DNA from 4 places in the Paenibacillus sp. Dod16 genome. Region 1 is predicted to be linked to each of the others. Evidence: riboswitches for the same ligand, from Rfam matches in the RefSeq annotation. Region 1 holds a riboswitch; each other region holds the start of a gene.
The links. Region 1 has a riboswitch for thiamine pyrophosphate ahead of tenA (thiaminase II). Riboswitches for the same ligand answer to the same signal wherever they lie in the genome.
Positions count from the first base shown of each region.

Region 2: linked by a shared signal. The riboswitch ahead of ACPV3A_RS04555 (ABC transporter substrate-binding protein) and the one ahead of tenA (thiaminase II) in region 1 are both predicted to bind thiamine pyrophosphate.
Region 3: linked by a shared signal. The riboswitch ahead of ACPV3A_RS07100 (ECF transporter S component) and the one ahead of tenA (thiaminase II) in region 1 are both predicted to bind thiamine pyrophosphate.
Region 4: linked by a shared signal. The riboswitch ahead of ACPV3A_RS15390 (YkoF family thiamine/hydroxymethylpyrimidine-binding protein) and the one ahead of tenA (thiaminase II) in region 1 are both predicted to bind thiamine pyrophosphate.

Region 1 covers NZ_JBNDYG010000007.1:85,816-90,133, forward strand. Annotated here, with positions in the region: gene thiD (bifunctional hydroxymethylpyrimidine kinase/phosphomethylpyrimidine kinase) at 1-1,015, opposite strand, end outside; gene thiE (thiamine phosphate synthase) at 1-2, opposite strand, end outside; gene thiM (hydroxyethylthiazole kinase) at 1,012-1,854, opposite strand; gene tenA (thiaminase II) at 1,907-2,593, opposite strand; TPP riboswitch at 2,733-2,836, opposite strand; gene ACPV3A_RS08105 (VOC family protein) at 3,099-3,599, shown strand; gene ACPV3A_RS08110 (hypothetical protein) at 3,741-4,061, shown strand.
Region 2 covers NZ_JBNDYG010000004.1:133,998-138,315, forward strand. Annotated here, with positions in the region: gene ACPV3A_RS04545 (ABC transporter permease) at 1-461, opposite strand, end outside; gene ACPV3A_RS04550 (MTH1187 family thiamine-binding protein) at 458-751, opposite strand; gene ACPV3A_RS04555 (ABC transporter substrate-binding protein) at 844-1,875, opposite strand; TPP riboswitch at 1,990-2,101, opposite strand; gene ACPV3A_RS04560 (VOC family protein) at 2,275-2,658, opposite strand; gene ACPV3A_RS04565 (diguanylate cyclase domain-containing protein) at 2,892-4,318, shown strand, end outside.
Region 3 covers NZ_JBNDYG010000006.1:680-4,997, reverse strand. Annotated here, with positions in the region: gene ACPV3A_RS07105 (ABC transporter ATP-binding protein) at 1-1,614, opposite strand, end outside; gene ACPV3A_RS07100 (ECF transporter S component) at 1,607-2,236, opposite strand; TPP riboswitch at 2,327-2,439, opposite strand; gene asd (archaetidylserine decarboxylase) at 2,604-3,407, shown strand; partial or broken gene ACPV3A_RS07090 (SDR family oxidoreductase) at 3,483-4,318, opposite strand, start outside.
Region 4 covers NZ_JBNDYG010000018.1:57,864-62,181, forward strand. Annotated here, with positions in the region: gene ACPV3A_RS15375 (class I SAM-dependent methyltransferase) at 1-151, opposite strand, end outside; gene ACPV3A_RS15380 (nucleotidyltransferase domain-containing protein) at 296-994, shown strand; gene ACPV3A_RS15385 (YjcZ family sporulation protein) at 1,112-1,210, shown strand; gene ACPV3A_RS15390 (YkoF family thiamine/hydroxymethylpyrimidine-binding protein) at 1,283-1,888, opposite strand; TPP riboswitch at 1,973-2,075, opposite strand; gene ACPV3A_RS15395 (nitroreductase family protein) at 2,261-2,863, opposite strand; gene ACPV3A_RS15400 (ABC transporter permease) at 3,395-4,318, shown strand, end outside.

The DNA of each region.
Region 1 (4,318 bases):
ATCGCAGCACCTCCTGATGGCGGCGACGATACGCCCAATGATTCGTTGGGCCGTGTCCCTGTCCCAGGTTTAAGCCGTCCTCAATGGCCGCCTGGATGAATGTGCGCCCGTTCTGAATGGCATCGAATGCACTCAAGCCTTTGGCCAGGCCTGCGGTAATCGCGGCAGAGAAAGTACAGCCGGTACCATGCGTATGAACGGTATGAATTCTTTGTCCATATAATTCTGTAAAGGCGATACCATCGTATACGAGGTCCATGACTGGAGGACTGTCGGGATTACCGAATCTGTCATCGTTCTTGATCATGGGGGAGCGTCCCTCATAAAACTCCCCGTTATGGCTGGCGGTTCTTATTTGGCGATACGTACTTTCGGACTGAGACAACTCTTCCTGCTGCGTACCCGCCGCCATAGCTGATCCCCTGTCTCTTTCGTGATCCGCAACTTCACCGCCGCCGGTCATTCCCTCGTCATGGCCGCCTTTGATCACAACGATCTTGGGCCCCAGATCCTGGATACGTCTCGCCGCTTCCTTCCGATCTTCCTTCGTGCGGATACGCATCCCCGCCAATACTTCGGCCTCCGGTATATTGGGAGTGACAATTAACGCCAGCGGCAGCAAGTCCTCTCTTAAAGCCTGCACTGCTTCGCTTTGCAGCAGCTCCGCTCCGCCCTTGGCGATCATCACGGGATCCACAACGACCTTCTCCCAGCCGAATGCCCGGATCCGGTCAGCAGCCAGTCGAATGATCTCGGCATTGAACAGCATGCCTGTCTTCAATGCATCGACTCCGAGGTCCGAGCCAACCGCTTCAATCTGCTCCGCAGCTGCTTCGGGAGGCAGCGGATATACGCCGTGAACCCCCAATGTGTTCTGCACCGTGATCGCCGTAATCGCTGACATGCCGTATACGCCAAGCTCCTGGAAGGTTTTCAGATCGGCTTGAATGCCGGCACCGCCGCCGCTGTCAGACCCCGCAATCGTCAGTGCCCGAGGAACGTGAGACTTGCTCATCGTGCGCCACCTGCAGTGGACGCTTCCGCTTCCCGAACAGCGGCATAGCCCTCCAGCGAGCCCGGATGAAGCTTTGCCAGCTCATCCAGGAAAGCAATCTGGAAGCTTCCCGGTCCCTGGTCCGCGGTTCGCTCTGCAGCTCTCGCCGCCGCGGCCCCGTAGAAGGCCAGGCCCGCCGTACCGGCAAGCAGCAGGTTTGCTTCCACTGCGGCAAAGGCACCCAGCACCGAGGTCAGCAGGCACCCTGCGCCGGTCACCTTCGTGAGCAGAGCATCCCCGCCGGTAATGATACGTACTTCGATTCCATCGGTAATCACGTCCTCTTCACCGGTAATGGCCACGATCGTGCCTAATCCGCGCGCAGCCCGCACGGCCAGCTCGGCATGATCACTGCCCGTGCTGTTGCCAGCGTCTACGCCTTTGATCTCGCGGGCCTCCCCGACAAGGTGAGCGACTTCAGCCGCATTCCCGCGCACGAGCGATACCTTCACCTCGCTTAGAATCCGCAGCGCCGACTCCGTCCGAAAACGGGTTGCTCCCGCACCGACCGGGTCCAGCAGGACCGGCACGCCCTGTGCGTTCGCCGATTGTCCGGCTATGATCATCGCATCCACAAGCTCGCGATTCAGCGTGCCGATGTTCAATACGAGCGCGCCTGCGATGGCGGCCATATCCGCCACTTCCTCCGGCGCGTAAGCCATGACCGGCGACGCGCCCAGCGCGTACAAGCCGTTAGCCGTAAAATTCGTAACCACCACGTTCGTCATGTTGTGAACGAGGGGGCTCGTCTGCCGTACCTTTGTTAAAAGCGCCGAAACTTCATTTTCCCATGTATGCATATGAATCAGCCTCTCTTCGCTATATTGGAATTTATGAGCTAGTTAGGTCTCCTTACAGCACCGCAGCCTGCAGCGGCACCGGCCATTCCTCCTGCTTATAAGCCATATCCCAAAACATATACTCCAGCTGGCAGCTCAGCATAAAATGCTCCTTCATCCGTTCTCGCTCGGCTGCCGTCGCACGCTCCGCCCATTCATCGACACGGCTGCAGAACTTGGCTGTCGCGTCTTCCCCCCGGTTGCCGTAGAAATAAATCCAGTCGTAGAACGGATGGGATTCATCCGGCTTCACTTCATCCAGCAGCTTGCGGCCAATCTCCAGGTAGGTCCACGGGCAAGGCAGCAGTACGGCCATAATCTCGCCCAGACTGCCCTCATGCGCCACTGTAAGCATATGACGGATATAGTGATGAGCGGACGGAGCCAGCGGATAGCCTTGAAGCTCTTCGTAAGTCACCCCGGCGGCTGCGCAAAAATTCTGATGCGGATGCACCTCGCTATGCAGGATGAATGAGATTTGTTCGTTAAAGGTTGCGATCTCTTCGCGGCTGGTCGATTTGGATATGGCGATGCCGTAAATCCGCATGTAGGCGTTCAAATACTCAAAATCCTGCTTCACATAGTGGATCAGCTGTTCCCGCGCCAGTTTCCCCTCGGCAATACCTTTTACAAAGGGATGATCGAAGATTGCTTGAAAAATGCCTCCCGCCTGCTGACGGAGCTCTTGCGTAAAACTCATTTTTGTCCCCACCTCCAACATATTGAAGAGCAGGAAGTCCATAAGACACGACTTTCCAGGCAACGCTAAAAAGCCACCCCGAAAACTGGAGCGGCTTCGTCAACAAGCCCGAGTGCGCCAAAAACGCACCAAGACCTTATATACGAAGGCTCCACTTTCCTACGCTAGTACGAACTAGATCAGGTTCAAAGGGTCCAAGATACGCTCTTGTCTCAGCCGCTAACGGCTCCCCTAGTGGACTTCCTATTCTTTTGTCTAATACTGTACATAGGTTTGTAGATGCTGTCAAACGTTAACGGTTCGCGGACAGAACCCCACGAGCGAAATCTTCCGTGATCGGTGGATCATGATGTTGTACGGTGGCAGAGGTCTTTCGCGAATAAAAAACGCCGGCTACCCAACACTTGTTTCAGAAACACTGACGCTGGGTTGTCATGTATTCCCCTACATAATGAGTACATAAACGTTATTCAAAAAAATGAAGTTTAAAGGAGCGAGCTTATTTATGACGAACCCATCAAAAGCGGTTAACCCCATTCCGGATGGCTACACCTCCGTGACACCATGGATTATCTCAAGAAACTCCACAGCGCTGATTGAATTCCTGGAGCAGGCTTTTCAAGCCGAAGAGTTAGCCCGCGTCTATGTTGGCGATGGTGTCATCGGCCATGCCGAGGTGCGAATCGGGGATGCCGTCGTCATGATGTTTGACGCGAAGCCGGAATGGCCGGATAGCCCGGCGTACCTCCGCTTATATGTTGAGGATTGCGATGCTGCTTACCAGCAAGCGCTCGCCGCAGGAGCCGTCTCGGTGACGGAGCCAACGAGTTTGTTCTTCGGCGACCGGGTGGGACGGGTACGGGACCCGTTCGGCAACTTATGGTGGATTCAGACGCGATTGGAGGACCTGACGCCCGAGGAGATGGAACGACGCGCCCAGGACACGGATTACATGAAAGCAATGACCTATGTTGCCGGAGCGGAAATCGTGGTGAAGATTTCGTAACAAGGTGAAGGGAAGCAAAAGCGTTATTTCAGGGAGAACATGGGTGGTTCGGTTCCCGGGGGTAGCGTGGATGGCTGTCGATTATGATCGATGTAGGGACCGGGTAACTCAGAGTAGCTATGGTTTAGAGGTAGAAACTGGGTGAACACAGAGTATGTAGCTGCTGCTGGGATTGGTGCGACTGCTGGGATTGGTGCGACTGCTGGGATTGATGCTACTGGGATTGATGCTACTGCTGGGATTGGTGCGACTGCTGGGATTGATGCTACTGGGATTGATGCTACTGGGATTGGTGCTACTGCTGGGATTGGTGCTACTGCTGGTATTGATGCTACTGTTGGTATTGATGCTACTGCTGTATTGGTGTTACTGCTGGGCTTGGTGCTATTACTGATCTTGATGCGGCTACTAGTCTTAGTGCGACTGCTCGGAGGGCAAGCGTACTGGGGATACGTTATTTAACTGAAAAGGCGTAATTTTCGAGAGCTAACGGACACCAGATACGCTATTTCTAGAATATGATGGTAAATAGGCACCTTTTTGCGGTAATAAGGGATCCTGTGTCCGTTAGTTTTAAGAATTGGGATCGAATTAGGCAAATAAGGGAACTGGTGTCCGTTAACAGGGGCCTTGATGCTAACTGCAGGTATTGAGGCTACTGCTGATCTTGGTGCTACTGCTGATCTTGGTGCTACTGCTGGTATTGATGCTACTGCTGG
Region 2 (4,318 bases), on a different contig from region 1:
TGCATGTAGTTCATCATGGTTCGGTCAGTACGGGCCAGTCCGTCCAGTGCCGCAACAGCGACGGGGAAGAAGCAGACCAGCGTAATCACGATAACCTTGGGCAGCATGCCGAAGCCGAACCAAATCATGAGAAGCGGGGCTAGGGCGATTGTCGGCACATTCTGGCTAAGAATAAGAAGTGGATAAAGAGCGGTTTTGAGAAAAGGAACCATGTGCAGTGCCAGCGAGATGACTAGGCCGATCGCCGTACCGATCATAAATCCGACCAAGGTTAATTGCAGGGTGGCCGCTGTATGCTGGAAGAGACCGGAAGCTCCGGTAACGGCCTCATGCCCGATGGCCGTCGGCGCAGGCAGAATAAAAGGTTCAATGTCGAATATAGATACTGCGGCCTGCCATACCACCAAAAAGAAGAGGACCGCCACAACGGGCGGCCAAACCGAACTCCACCAGCTTCTCATGGACGGTATTTCTCAGTCAGCTTATCCATGCTGATGCCGCTGGGATGATGAGCGATTTTAACTTGGGATATGATGCTGGGACTTCCCGCATTCACCAGCGCTTCATGCATGCGCTCCACGATCTTGAGCAGCTCGGCGAGCTCACCTTCCATGGTCGTTTCGAGTGCATGAACCTCGTATTTCACGCCTGATTCCTGAATGACCTTAATCGCTTCATCTACATAAGGGATGCTGTCGGCCCCGTTTGGCGTTCTCGGTATCACTTGAATGCTCAAAAGTGTATTCGCCATGTAAACTCATCCTTTCGTGCAAGCTATAATGTATTGGAAGAAAGGCAGCCTTTTGCAAAGGCCGACTTTCTTCTTTTTAAATAAAAATAGCCTTATGGCTGCTCCGGTAAAAAATCATTGGTGAATGCGCGGTCCGCGTCAAGTTCCTTCTCCAGCAGCTTACGCTCAAACATCCAGTCTGCATATCCCGACCATACTTCGGCTTTCTGTTCGCCCCAGCGGGATGCATCATCCTGATAACGGGGGCTCAACCATTTCTGGCTGGCGAGAACCAGTTCGGCATCCAGGTCAGGAACCGCCTTCGTAAGCAGAGCTGCGGCATCTTCAGGATGTTGAATCGCATAGTCGTATCCTTTTGAAGTCGCCCGCATGAACGCTTTGATAAGCTCGGGGTCCTCCTGGATCAGCTTCTCGTTCGTCACGATCACTGGTGTGTAATAATCAAGCTGCTCGGAGTAGTCCTTCACATAAATCATGTCAAGCGGTTCATTGCGAAGCTCAGCTTCAATCCCCGTCCAAGCATAGAAGATCCAGGCAAAATCAATGTCGCGTTTGACGGCCGTAAAATAATCAGCATCGCCCATATTGACCATATTCACCTTGCTGACATCGGCGCCATCGATCTCCATGATGGATTTCATGACGGCCTCCTCCACAGGCGAGCCCCAGCCGCCATAGGATTTTCCTTCAAAATCGCCTGCCTTCACGATGCCTTTGTCCTTGGGGGCGGCAAAGCCGGACGTATTATGCTGAATGATCGCTGCAATGGAAACGAGCGGCAAGCCTTGGGTTCTGGCCAGCGTTACGCCTTCCTGATAACTGATGCCAAACGGCACGTTTCCGGATGCGACCAGTGTATCCGTACCGCCTGCTCCCGGCTGGACGATCTGGACATTAAGCCCTTCTTCCTCATAATACCCAAGCTCCTTCGCTGCATACAGGCCGGTGTGATTCGTATTGGCGGACCAATCGAGCATCAGCTGCACGTCACGGAGTTTCTCGGAAGTCTGACTGCCTTCGCCTTCGGCACCTGTCTTCTTGTTCTGTCCGTTTGTACCGCATCCGGACGCGACCATAAGCAGGACGCAAGCGAGAAGCAGCGGAATCCATCTTCCCTTCTTCATCGTTTCTTCTCTCCTTTGAGTTCTCTTTCTATTACCTCGCAACTCCACAAAAAAAACGCCCTGATGATATCAGGACGCATGACGGCGTAAGTGTATACCACGGCAAATAAATAGCTGCCGCAAACATGGGCTTCCTACGCTGGCATTACCCAGATCAGGTGTAAGGGTCAGTATCATATCGGATACACTCTCAGCCGGCCATATCCCAGCTCCCCCGGTATTTATGAAGTTTCGATCATTACATCCGCTATTATAGTCCTAACACACCAGACCTGTCTAGTTCGAAGAGGTATGAACGAGGCAGGTCTTTGCTTAGAACACTTATGCAATGGGAAGGATTAATTGATCCTATGAACCTTTCACGAGATAAAGTATTTGAAAAAGGCTTCTACGTAGAGGTTAGCGCTGGAAGAACTCAATCCATTCCCCTTCGGGACCATGCACGAAGAAATAACGGAAACCATTCGGGAGCGTCACGATCTCCTCGTCCAAGTGAGGAACGTCAAGTCCTTGAACCCGGGCATATTCCTCTTCAATGTTATCCGTGCTGACTGCAAAATGATGAACGGTGCCCTCCGCTGGCAGCGTGTCGCTGTATCCCTGAATAAGCTCGACTTCCGTCTCGTTGCTGCCGTTAAATCCGAGGAACGCCAGCTGGATGACGCCATTCGTATGGGTCAGGCGATCCTTTAGTTCTAGTCCGACTACGGATGTATAGAAGGCGATTGTAGCTTCTAGGTCCCGGACAACAATACCAACATGATCTAATCGTTTCTTTGACATGGTTCAACACCCTTTCCGATCCATATGAGATATGACTGAAATATTATCACATAATCCCTATACGTCAAGTGGGAGTTGTGTTCATGCAGGGGCTGATACAGATGATTTTTCTTTCATTTCCTCATCTTTACTTTTGGGTGGGTAAAAAGTATCATGAGAAATAGAAAGATTAATTCAAAAGACCTAACATATGAAAGTGATCCAGCTTACCTTTTGGCCGAGGAGGAATGCTTATGAGTCCAACTCCAGCAGATCATCTGTGGATTCGACTCGCCATGATATATGCATTCATTCAGATTATGATTGCTCTGTGGATGCCTGAGGCTTTATCGCTTCAGCGTGTTCTAGTCATTATTCCTCCTGCAGCCGCCTCCGTTTATTTAATGCGGATTAGTCGGCGTTATGAGGTTCATCTTCGCAGGTTTTGGCTTATTGTGAGTCTCGGATTAATGGGGGATGCAGCGGCACGAATCATTCACGCTTGTTATGTTTGGTTTGAAAAAGAGAGCGCTTTCTCGCCGATCCTAACCCACTTATTCTGGGGACTTGAACTCATTCTGTTCGCAAGTTCTCTCATTTATTTATTCCGGCATGTTCAAGGATCGTTTCGGGGGCTCCGGTTTATGCTGGATATCGTGATTGTTGGCATTGCCGTCATGACAGTAGGGTGGGAATATTTCATCAAGCCTGAGCTTCAGGGTCTTGCCCATGAGGCAGTATGGGGAAACCTTTGGGTGGACATGCTGTATCCCCTGTGCGCAATGGTACTTATTTTTTTTACGCTGGTGTTGTATTTTAATACCGGACTGTTAGGGAAAAGGGCGGCCATTCTGTTATGTCTTGGCGGAAGCGCTTATATTGCCGGAGATGCCCTGTACATCTATCTCGTTGATCTGATGGGTATCGAGGTTCGTTCCTATCTGTATCCGCTTTATACGATATCGGTATTATTCATTAGTTTCGCAGGTGGGCAGTCCGCTCCTAATTCCCGTAAACCATCCGTTGGCGAGCGGGAGCCGCGTTCAGTCGGAAACCTGATCGTAAGGTACCTGCTTCCCTACAGCGTGCTTGGCGGGATGTTTGCCCTTATGGCGGAGCGGGTTGGAGGGGGGACTGGACTGTTTACCGGCCTATCCCTGTGCGTGATCCTGATTCTGTTCAGGCAGATTTTAATCCAGTTCGAGAACGATCGCTTGTTTGACCGACTGCATGAGAGTCTGATGCAGAGTGAAGCCCTGGCACATCGTGATGATCTGACGGGGCTGTATAATCGCCGTTATTTTAATGCAAGGCTGGCGGGCTCGCTGAAGGAGGCGGACCGCGCAGGTTCCCGTGTAGGCTTGCTGTATATGGATATGAACCGTTTCAAACGAGTCAATGACCGATACGGCCACCGTGCCGGCGATTTGTTGATACGAAAGGTTGCAGACCGGCTTCAATCCCTTGAGTCTAAGGGAGTTTTGGTTTCCCGTTTAGGAGGAGACGAATTCACCGTTATGATCCATCCGGCTGGTGAGGATCAGGAGCTGATCTGGATGGCGGAGGAGATTTGGACGATGCTTAGCGAGCCGTACGAATTGGAAGGGCATGAAGTCCGAACCACGCCGAGTATCGGCATTGCGGTTTATCCGGATCATGCCAGAAATGACCAGGAGCTGAT
Region 3 (4,318 bases), on a different contig from region 1:
GCCGTTTACTCCATTAGCCGTCTGCCCGGATGCAATCCCGCCAGACCAGCGCGGGGAGGGCATGCTCGAGGTCAGCTGTCCCTCCCGTATTTCCCATATATGTGTGGCGACCCGCTGCGCGATCTCCATTTCATGCGTCACCATGAGAATGGCGGTTCCCGCACGACGCAGCTTCTCGCACATCTCCAGAATCGCGAATGTATTCCGCGCATCCTGTCCGAAGGTCGGCTCATCCAGAAGCAGGACGGACGGCTGTCTTGCCATGGCCGTAGCCACGCTCAAGCGGCGCTTTTGGCCTGTCGACAGCTGGTACGGATGCCTGGCCTCCAAGCCATTCAATCCAAAACGTTCAAGACAGCGCTCGGCCTGCGCCTTCGCTTCCTCCGGCGGCACATGATCCACCAGCAGCGAGTAAACCACCTCATCGCCGATGCGCTCCGTCAGGAATTGAAGCTCCGGATTCTGAAACACGAATCCGATTTGGCGCAGCTGCTGCTCTCTCTTCTTCCGCACCTTCCTGCGTTTGCCCTGAATGACCTCTTCCCCGCAGAGCATATAGGTCCCTTCGGCGCGAAGCAGCCCCATCAAACTGAGCAGCAGCGAGCTTTTGCCTGCTCCGTTCGGCCCTACCACCGCAATGAATTGTCCCGGAAACACCTCGGCCGAAGGGAGAGTGATGACCGGTTTATCCCATCTCATTCCCCTGAAATTCGCCAGTTGAATGACAGACTCCCCACGTTGAGCATACGGCGGAGCAGCCTCATGCAGGAGATTACCCCGCTCATCGCCAAGCGCATCGACCGGAGCAAACAACTCTCTGCCCGCCCGGGTCTGCGCATAATCTTCCCATACGCCGGGATACCAGATTCCATAGGCTTGGAGTTCCCGCTCGAATTCTGCGAATATCGCTGCCGGAGGACCTTCGCCCAGAATCACGCCATCCGGGCTGAACAGCACGACACGATCCACGTATCTGGCCATTTCTTCGATCCGGTGCTCCACGATGATCAGTGTTCGCCCTTCCGATACGGCCTTCACCGCCGACCAGATTTGCTCCCTTCCTTCCGGGTCGAGCAAGGCAGATGGCTCGTCAAGGAACAGCACCTCCGGCTCCAGCAGCAGAGCCGAAGCCAGCGCTAACCTTTGCTTCATGCCTTGGGACAAATGCCCGATCGGCATATGAAGCTCCTCAAGATCAAGCCCCACCTCGCGGAGCGCCGCTTGCATCCGCTCCTTCATCTCATGGCGGGGGACACTTAGATTTTCCAGTACGAAAGCCAGCTCTTCATCCACGTACGGCATGCAGAACTGGGTATCCGGATCTTGGAATACATACCCCCAAGAGCGCGGAACCAGCTGCGACTCGCATTTCATCGGCACCTCCGTTGCGCGGGGAATCATCCCGCTAAGCACCTGCAGCAGCGTGGATTTGCCGCAGCCGCTCGGACCGAGCAGCAGCACCTTCTCCCCGCGGACAGCCGAGAAGGAGAGGTCTTTGAACATCAGTCGCTCCTCGCCCGGATACTTCAGACGCAATCCCTCCACATACACGGCCGGTTCCGAAACCATCTCAGCGGACTGAGCCGGAACCAGGCTAACCGTGGCATTAGACATGGCGCGGATCATCCAGTGCTTCGTAATCCTTCTTCGACGCAGGACGCAGCAGGGATGTGACGCCCGTGCGGTCCAAGGCTTTGGCCAGCAAGAGCATGAGCAGGCCTGCAATGACGGCACCGCTGAGTACCCGCATACCGTATTTGGCCAGGAACATCCACGTCTGCAGGTCATCGGTATAGCTGTAATAGAAGTCCATGATCATCGATCCGATGGCTGCGCCTGCTCCGGCAATCGCCAGCGTCCACGCCGAGGTGCTCCGATAACGGAACGCCGCGAATACCAATTCTGCCCCAAGTCCTTGAATGAGGCCATACAGCAGCAGAGTCAATCCCCAGCCGCTGCCAAACAGCACTTCCACGTGGGCAGCCGCCACTTCCGCAATGATGGCCACTCCCGGCTTACGGATTAGCAAGTAAGCAAGCGTGGCTGCAGCGAACCACATTCCGTATAACAACTCATCCGCTTCAAAGAACAGCGGTTTTAACAGATTGTAAACCGAACCCCAGAAGTGATAAATGACGCCAAGCACCAGCGATACCAACACCGTCACCAAAATATCGCTTAACCGCAGCCCTTTTCGGGGCTGAACCCCCAACTTCTCTTGCATAGATGTTCCCATAACCACACATTCCCCTCTCCACCTCTATTTTTGTATAAACACAACAAAAAACCGTCTGGAAAACGCGCAGACGGAAAAATAGGCCCTATGTAGGCAGGGTCGGATATTCTCTACGCTGGCATTACCCAGTTCAGATTAACGGTCAACAGCGGATAGCAGCTGCAATCTCAGCCTGATTCACTCAAGCCCCCGTATTCCCTATTCGGTTTCATGTTAATCTTAAAATACACATTCGTTCTCCAATTAGCAAGAACCTTTTTTCAAAAATGGCTATTTATTGATTTCCAGCTCATTCTATGTCAATATCAGAGTGATTGGCTTTTCCACCAACGTTTATTGCTGACACCTATGCACAAAGGAGAATGACATGGCTAAACAATTGCTGCGTCTGATGACTGAGCTGTCCTCCCGCAAGTGGCTGTCCCGAATCATGGGGCATTGTTCCCACAGCCGGCTGAGCCGTCATCTAATACCTGCATTCATACGAATTTATCAAATCCCGGCGCATGAAGCGGAGAAAGAAATCCACGAATACCGCTCACTGAACGAATTCTTTTCCCGCCGGTTAAAAATAGGCCTGCGCGCCATAGACGACACCGCCGATGCCATGGTAAGCCCCGTCGATGCCACGATTTCGGCGATGTGCGCCGTTAATGCCGGCACCATTCTGAGCGTCAAGGGACAGGATTATACCCTGAGCGAGCTGCTCGCCAAATCACCGAGAATGGAAAACTACATCAACGGTTATGCATTTGTATTGTATTTAAGCCCAACCGACTATCATCGCATTCATTCCCCGGTAACCGGTGTTCAGGCGGAAAGCGAGCATCTAAAGGGACGCGTTTACCCCGTGAACGATTTTGCGATGACCCATATCCGGCACGTGCTCAGCCGTAATGAGCGCCTCATTACCTATATTGCGCATGAGTTCGGCGAAGTTGCCGTCGTGAAGGTCGGAGCCATGAACGTGAGCAGCATCCGTTATGCTGACGAGAACGTGAAGAAATACGAGATCGGCGATGAACTCGCGTACTTTGAATTCGGCTCTACCGTCGTGCTTCTGACAGAGAACGGCACGTTTACTCCGCGCGGTGACCTGGAACCCGGCTCCAAGGTGAAGATGGGAGAGCTGCTTGGTTTGCTACACCCGTCCCCAACCAGAAAAGGGTAACGCCATTCACCTTACCAAGCTTCACCAAGCATCGCATGACAAGTTAAGGCCATGAATCATTCGCTGCATGAATGATTAACGCCTGTCCAGCATCCGATAAACGATCCGCTGAAACAGCCGATCCGGCAGCACGCCCTTGATCCATGCGGTCAGCCGCGTACCTCGGGGCAGCGTATAGCGGAACCTCGGTTTGGACATGGACGCAATGTTTGCCACAAGCCTGGCTACCTCCTGCGGATCCCCGCTTCCCCTGGCTGTCCGCTCGGAATAGTCCAGCACGCCCTTCAGCAGACCGCTGTAGGGTGATCCTTCCTTTACCGTAAGCTCCCCAAAACTTTTATTCCAGATCGGCGTGCCATAGGCACCGGGCTGGATCAGTACGACATCGATGCCAAAGGGCATCAACTCCATGGACAGGCTCTCACCAAACCCCTCCAGCGCAAATTTGGATGCCGCATAGGGACCAAAAGCCGACCACGCCGCTAATGCTGCTCATGAGAATGATTTTGGATCGTCCGGTCTTGCGCAGCAGCGGGAGCATATGCTGCGTTACCGATACGGTCCCGAATAAATTCGTCTCCAACTGCTTGCGCCAGACGCTGAGCGGTACTTCCTCCACCATGCCGCCTACCGCTTCGCCGGCGTTGTTCACCAGCACGTCCAATCGGCCGAACTTCTGCTCTAACTCCCAAGCAGCAGCCTTGACTTGTTCCTCCAAGCATATATCCAGCTGGAATACGTGAATGCGCTCGACAACGTCTGCTTGTTCGGCTCGGGTCATCAGCTCTGCAGCCGCCTCCGGCCTGCGCAGACCCGCTGCCACGTCATAGCCCGCTTTTGCCAACTCCAAGCTGATGAGCAGTCCGAACCCGCTCGACGCGCCCGTGATCAGCGCAACCTTTCCTGCTCCC
Region 4 (4,318 bases), on a different contig from region 1:
GGCATGCGGTTCTGCCAGTTCCGCACCCCACCTCCAGAATGCGGCTGCCCGGTTGAATGGGATAATTCTTCAGCATTCTGAGGGTTGCCTCGAATCCTCCCGGGTGGGCACTGCCCATGCCTAATTTAGAGAGCATATGAATGTAGTTCATCTCATCTATCCCTTCTTCCCTTGTCATCAACATGAGGGTAATCGTTTATTTACCATATGATTCAGGTACGTTTAGGGTTTTAGCTGAATTAGATATTTTGAGCCCTTTTTTCGGGAGGATCAGAGTCATAATGGAGGAAACGTCATGAGGATGGAACCGGTAGAGGCAGCGGAACGCGTCATTCAACACGATTATCCCGACTGTTTGCTTGCCGTGCTTGGCGGCAGCGCGAGCAGAGGCGAATATAATGAACAATCCGATTTGGACATTATGGTCCTTGAACGAGAGGGTCATGATTTCAGCAGGAGGACGATAGAGGCGCATGGATGGATCGCGGAAATCTTTATATTGTCTTTATCCTCCTATCGCGAATATTTTGACGAGGGAGTGATCGCGGCGAATCCGTCATTTCAGCGGATGATCGCAGAAGGGACGGTGCTGCGCCTTATGCCCGAGGGGGAAGAGGTGCGGACGGAAGCCCAAAGCGATTTGGATTACGGACCTCTGCCCTTGACGATAACCGATATTAACGACTACCGTTATGTGCTAACCGAGTACATGCTGGACTTGAAGAGTCCCCGAAGCGATGGTGAAAAATGGTTTACGGTGCACAAAATAGCCGCGATTCTCTGTGATTTTGTACTTAGGGTGAACCGGGAGTGGACGGGTGAAGGGAAAACGCTGTTCCGCCTGTTTAACCGCTTTGACACAATTTTAGGAGAGCGATTGGAAACAGCGCTCGCGGCGATGTATCGCCAAGATGATCCTTCTGTTCTAATGGCATTTACCGAGGAAATGCTCCGTCCGTACGGAGGGAAACTTCTCATCGGTTATGAGGAATAAAATATCGATGCCAATAGATAAAGAGAGGTACATTAGCCGTGACGCTAGCAAGGCGCAGGAAATACTATAATAGTGTGATTACATCACGGCATACTTTAAATCCAGGAGGGGATCTTCATGAGCGGAGTATATGGCGGCGGTGAATATGGCAATTCAGTAGGAATTATTTTGGTTCTCTTTATCCTGCTCGTAATCATCTTGAGTGCTTGGGTTTAAACCGTCAAGATTCTTGGCAGTAGTGACAGAAAAGCCCGGCGCATGCCGGGCTTTTGTCTGCCTCAATCGAACTCAATTCGATGCGGCTTTAACCGAGGGGCTGTGAGCGGACACCACTGCAGTCATGACCAGATGGCTGCTGTCGGATTGGATCGCATGCAAAAACGCCTCTTCAAGAGACCCGAACACCCGGGATAAGGATCCGTCCAACCGGCTGGCGTAATGAATGCTTCCGGCGAACGTACCGGCTGCCTTCGCACGATTTACTTCACTGTAGATGACATCCATGTAGTTGTCCGTACCCATGGGGTAAAGAGCGAATTGGCAGGCAGTCTCCATATCGGCATGTTCTCCGATGTCGTTGTTCAAGCGGGTTGAATCCTCAGTCATATATACATCGGCGTCCGTATCTCCGGGGCAGCCAATGGAATAAGTGCCATTAAAAACAGTGTGCACGCCACTCGCCGCAGCATGGGCGAATATCGCTCTTGTAACATCAAAGACATGCTCTGCACGTCCACGAATACAAGTGCTCACATCGTCTGTCTGAATCCACACCTTTCCCGCATCCACAGATTGTAGAGCGCCCAGGATGACCTCCACAAACCGGTCTGTCATGGGAAATACCGAGAACCGGCATCCGACGATCCGGCTGGTTCCGCAAACAAGCTCATTCATTTTCATTTCCTCCCCATTATATAAGTCCACGCAAAAAAACCGCACCCCATGAAGAAGGTGCAGTTATGCCTACGAAAAGAAATAAACATAAATGCTACACTTCCCCACGCTAGTATGACCTAGATCGGGTGATAAGGGTTAACGGCAGCCCGCCGTCTCTCAGCACATGGCACCCCTAGTACAGCCAATATCTTATGTAGTTGGTTACCGCAAGATTTGCCCCGGAGCTTCATGTTACCGTAGAAGTTCGAGGGTTCTTACCTGTGTAATTGTATCGTTTTGCCATCGGTTTTTCAATCTTTGCCCATTATAAAAAAAACCGCCTGTCCCATTTGCAGGAACTTAGGGAGGCGGCTTTTTTCATCTGTTTGATTAGTTATATACTTTCACGCGATCTTCAAGCGGTGCAAATTCTTTTTCGCCTGGTTCAGCAACCGGCTTACCGAAAGGCATTTGAGCAATCAGCTTCCAGCTTTCCGGGACGTTCCATTCGGCTTTTACTTTTTCGTCGATCAGCGGGTTGTAGTGCTGCAGGGATGCGCCCAGACCTTCTGCTTCAAGGGATGTCCATACTACAAATTGCAGCATGCCGTTGGATTGGTTGGACCAAACCGGGAAATTGTCGGCATAAGCGGCAAAGCTTTGTTGCAGCCCCGCAATGACGTTATTGTCCTCGAAGAACAGTACCGTACCGTAACCAGCGCGGAATGAAGCCATTTTGTCGGCAGTGGATTTGAATGCTTCTTCATCGCCAACAACTTCCTTCAGGATGCCTTCCGTGATGTTCCACAGTTTATCGTGCTGTTCGCCAAGCAATACAACGACGCGTGCACTTTGGGAGTTGAAAGAAGACGGAGTATACTTAACCGCTTCGTTTACGATTTCCTGAATACGCTCGTCCGAGATAACGGATTCTTTGCTAATCCCGTAATAAGAACGGCGATTTTTGAGTGCAGCTGAAAAATCTTTAGACATTGAAAAAAAACCTCCTGGTGTAATCGAATTTGCATACGCCTGATTAGAAGATGTCCCTTACTACAAGCAAATATGCATTTTACGTTATTAGCCATAAAACCAATTATTATTCCACACTAACTTACGTTTAGTTAGAAATAATAATTCTGTTAGGATATTAATATAACTTAGAGGAATTGTCAACGACTTTATATAATTTTTCTTATCCATTTAATAAGAATTGAAACAGTCGTTTTTAGAGAAGTCTCATCATTGCAGAAGCTGCATTAAAGGGAGATTTAACCAAAGTGTGATTCTGTCCTGAGGATATAAGCTATGTCTCCACCTAACTTCATATTATGAACAATTCATGAACAAAATATACTTGTATGAACAATTTAATTGATTTTGATTCTCAATTATACTTGTCGAGCCAGAATGAGGATGATATAATGCATATCAGAACGCGATTGATAATCAATCTCAATGAGAATGGTGACGAAAATTGCATGATCCCGGGTATTTAGAGACATACGCATAGAAGGAAGAGCCATGAAGATTAGATACTTATTTGCAGCCGTTGTGGTACTCTCGATAATCTCATTATTTATTGGAGTTAAGGATATCTCGCCACTGCAATTGTTCTCGATGACAGAACAACAACAGCATATTATGCTTGTCAGCCGGATTCCTAGGCTTGTCAGTCTCATATTGGCGGGTGTCAGCATGAGCATCTGCGGATTGATCATGCAGCAGCTCAGCCGCAATAAGTTCGTATCGCCCACCACGGCAGGTACGATGGACTCTGCCAGACTGGGGATATTGGTAGCCATGCTTGTCTTCACGACAAGCGGACCGCTTATCAAAATGCTTGTGGCATTTGTATTCGCTCTGGCAGGAACCTTTATCTTCATGAAGATACTGGATCGGATTAAGTTCAAGGATGCGATCTTCATCCCGCTCGTAGGGCTGATGTTCGGTAATATCGTCAGTTCGATCGCCACCTTCTTTGCATACAAATATGATCTTATTCAGAATATGTCCGCATGGCTCCAGGGTGATTTTTCCATGATCATGAAGGGCCAGTATGAAATGCTCTATCTTAGTATCCCGCTTGTGATTCTGGCGTATCTGTTCGCCAACAAGTTTACGGTGGCCGGAATGGGAGAGGAGTTTGCTACCAACCTGGGCCTTCACTACCGGAGAGTCGTGAATCTGGGACTGGTCATCGTGGCGCTGGTTACGGCTTCCGTCGTGCTGACGGTCGGCGTGATTCCGTTTCTTGGTCTGATCATACCTAATATTGTTAGTTTGTACTTAGGAGACCATTTGAAAAAAAGCCTTTCGCATACCGCGCTGCTGGGGGCCGGTTTCGTACTGTTCTGTGACATCCTGGGCCGGATCATTATTTATCCCTATGAAATTCCGATTAGTCTAACCGTGGGCGTACTCGGAAGCGGTATATTCATTTTCTTA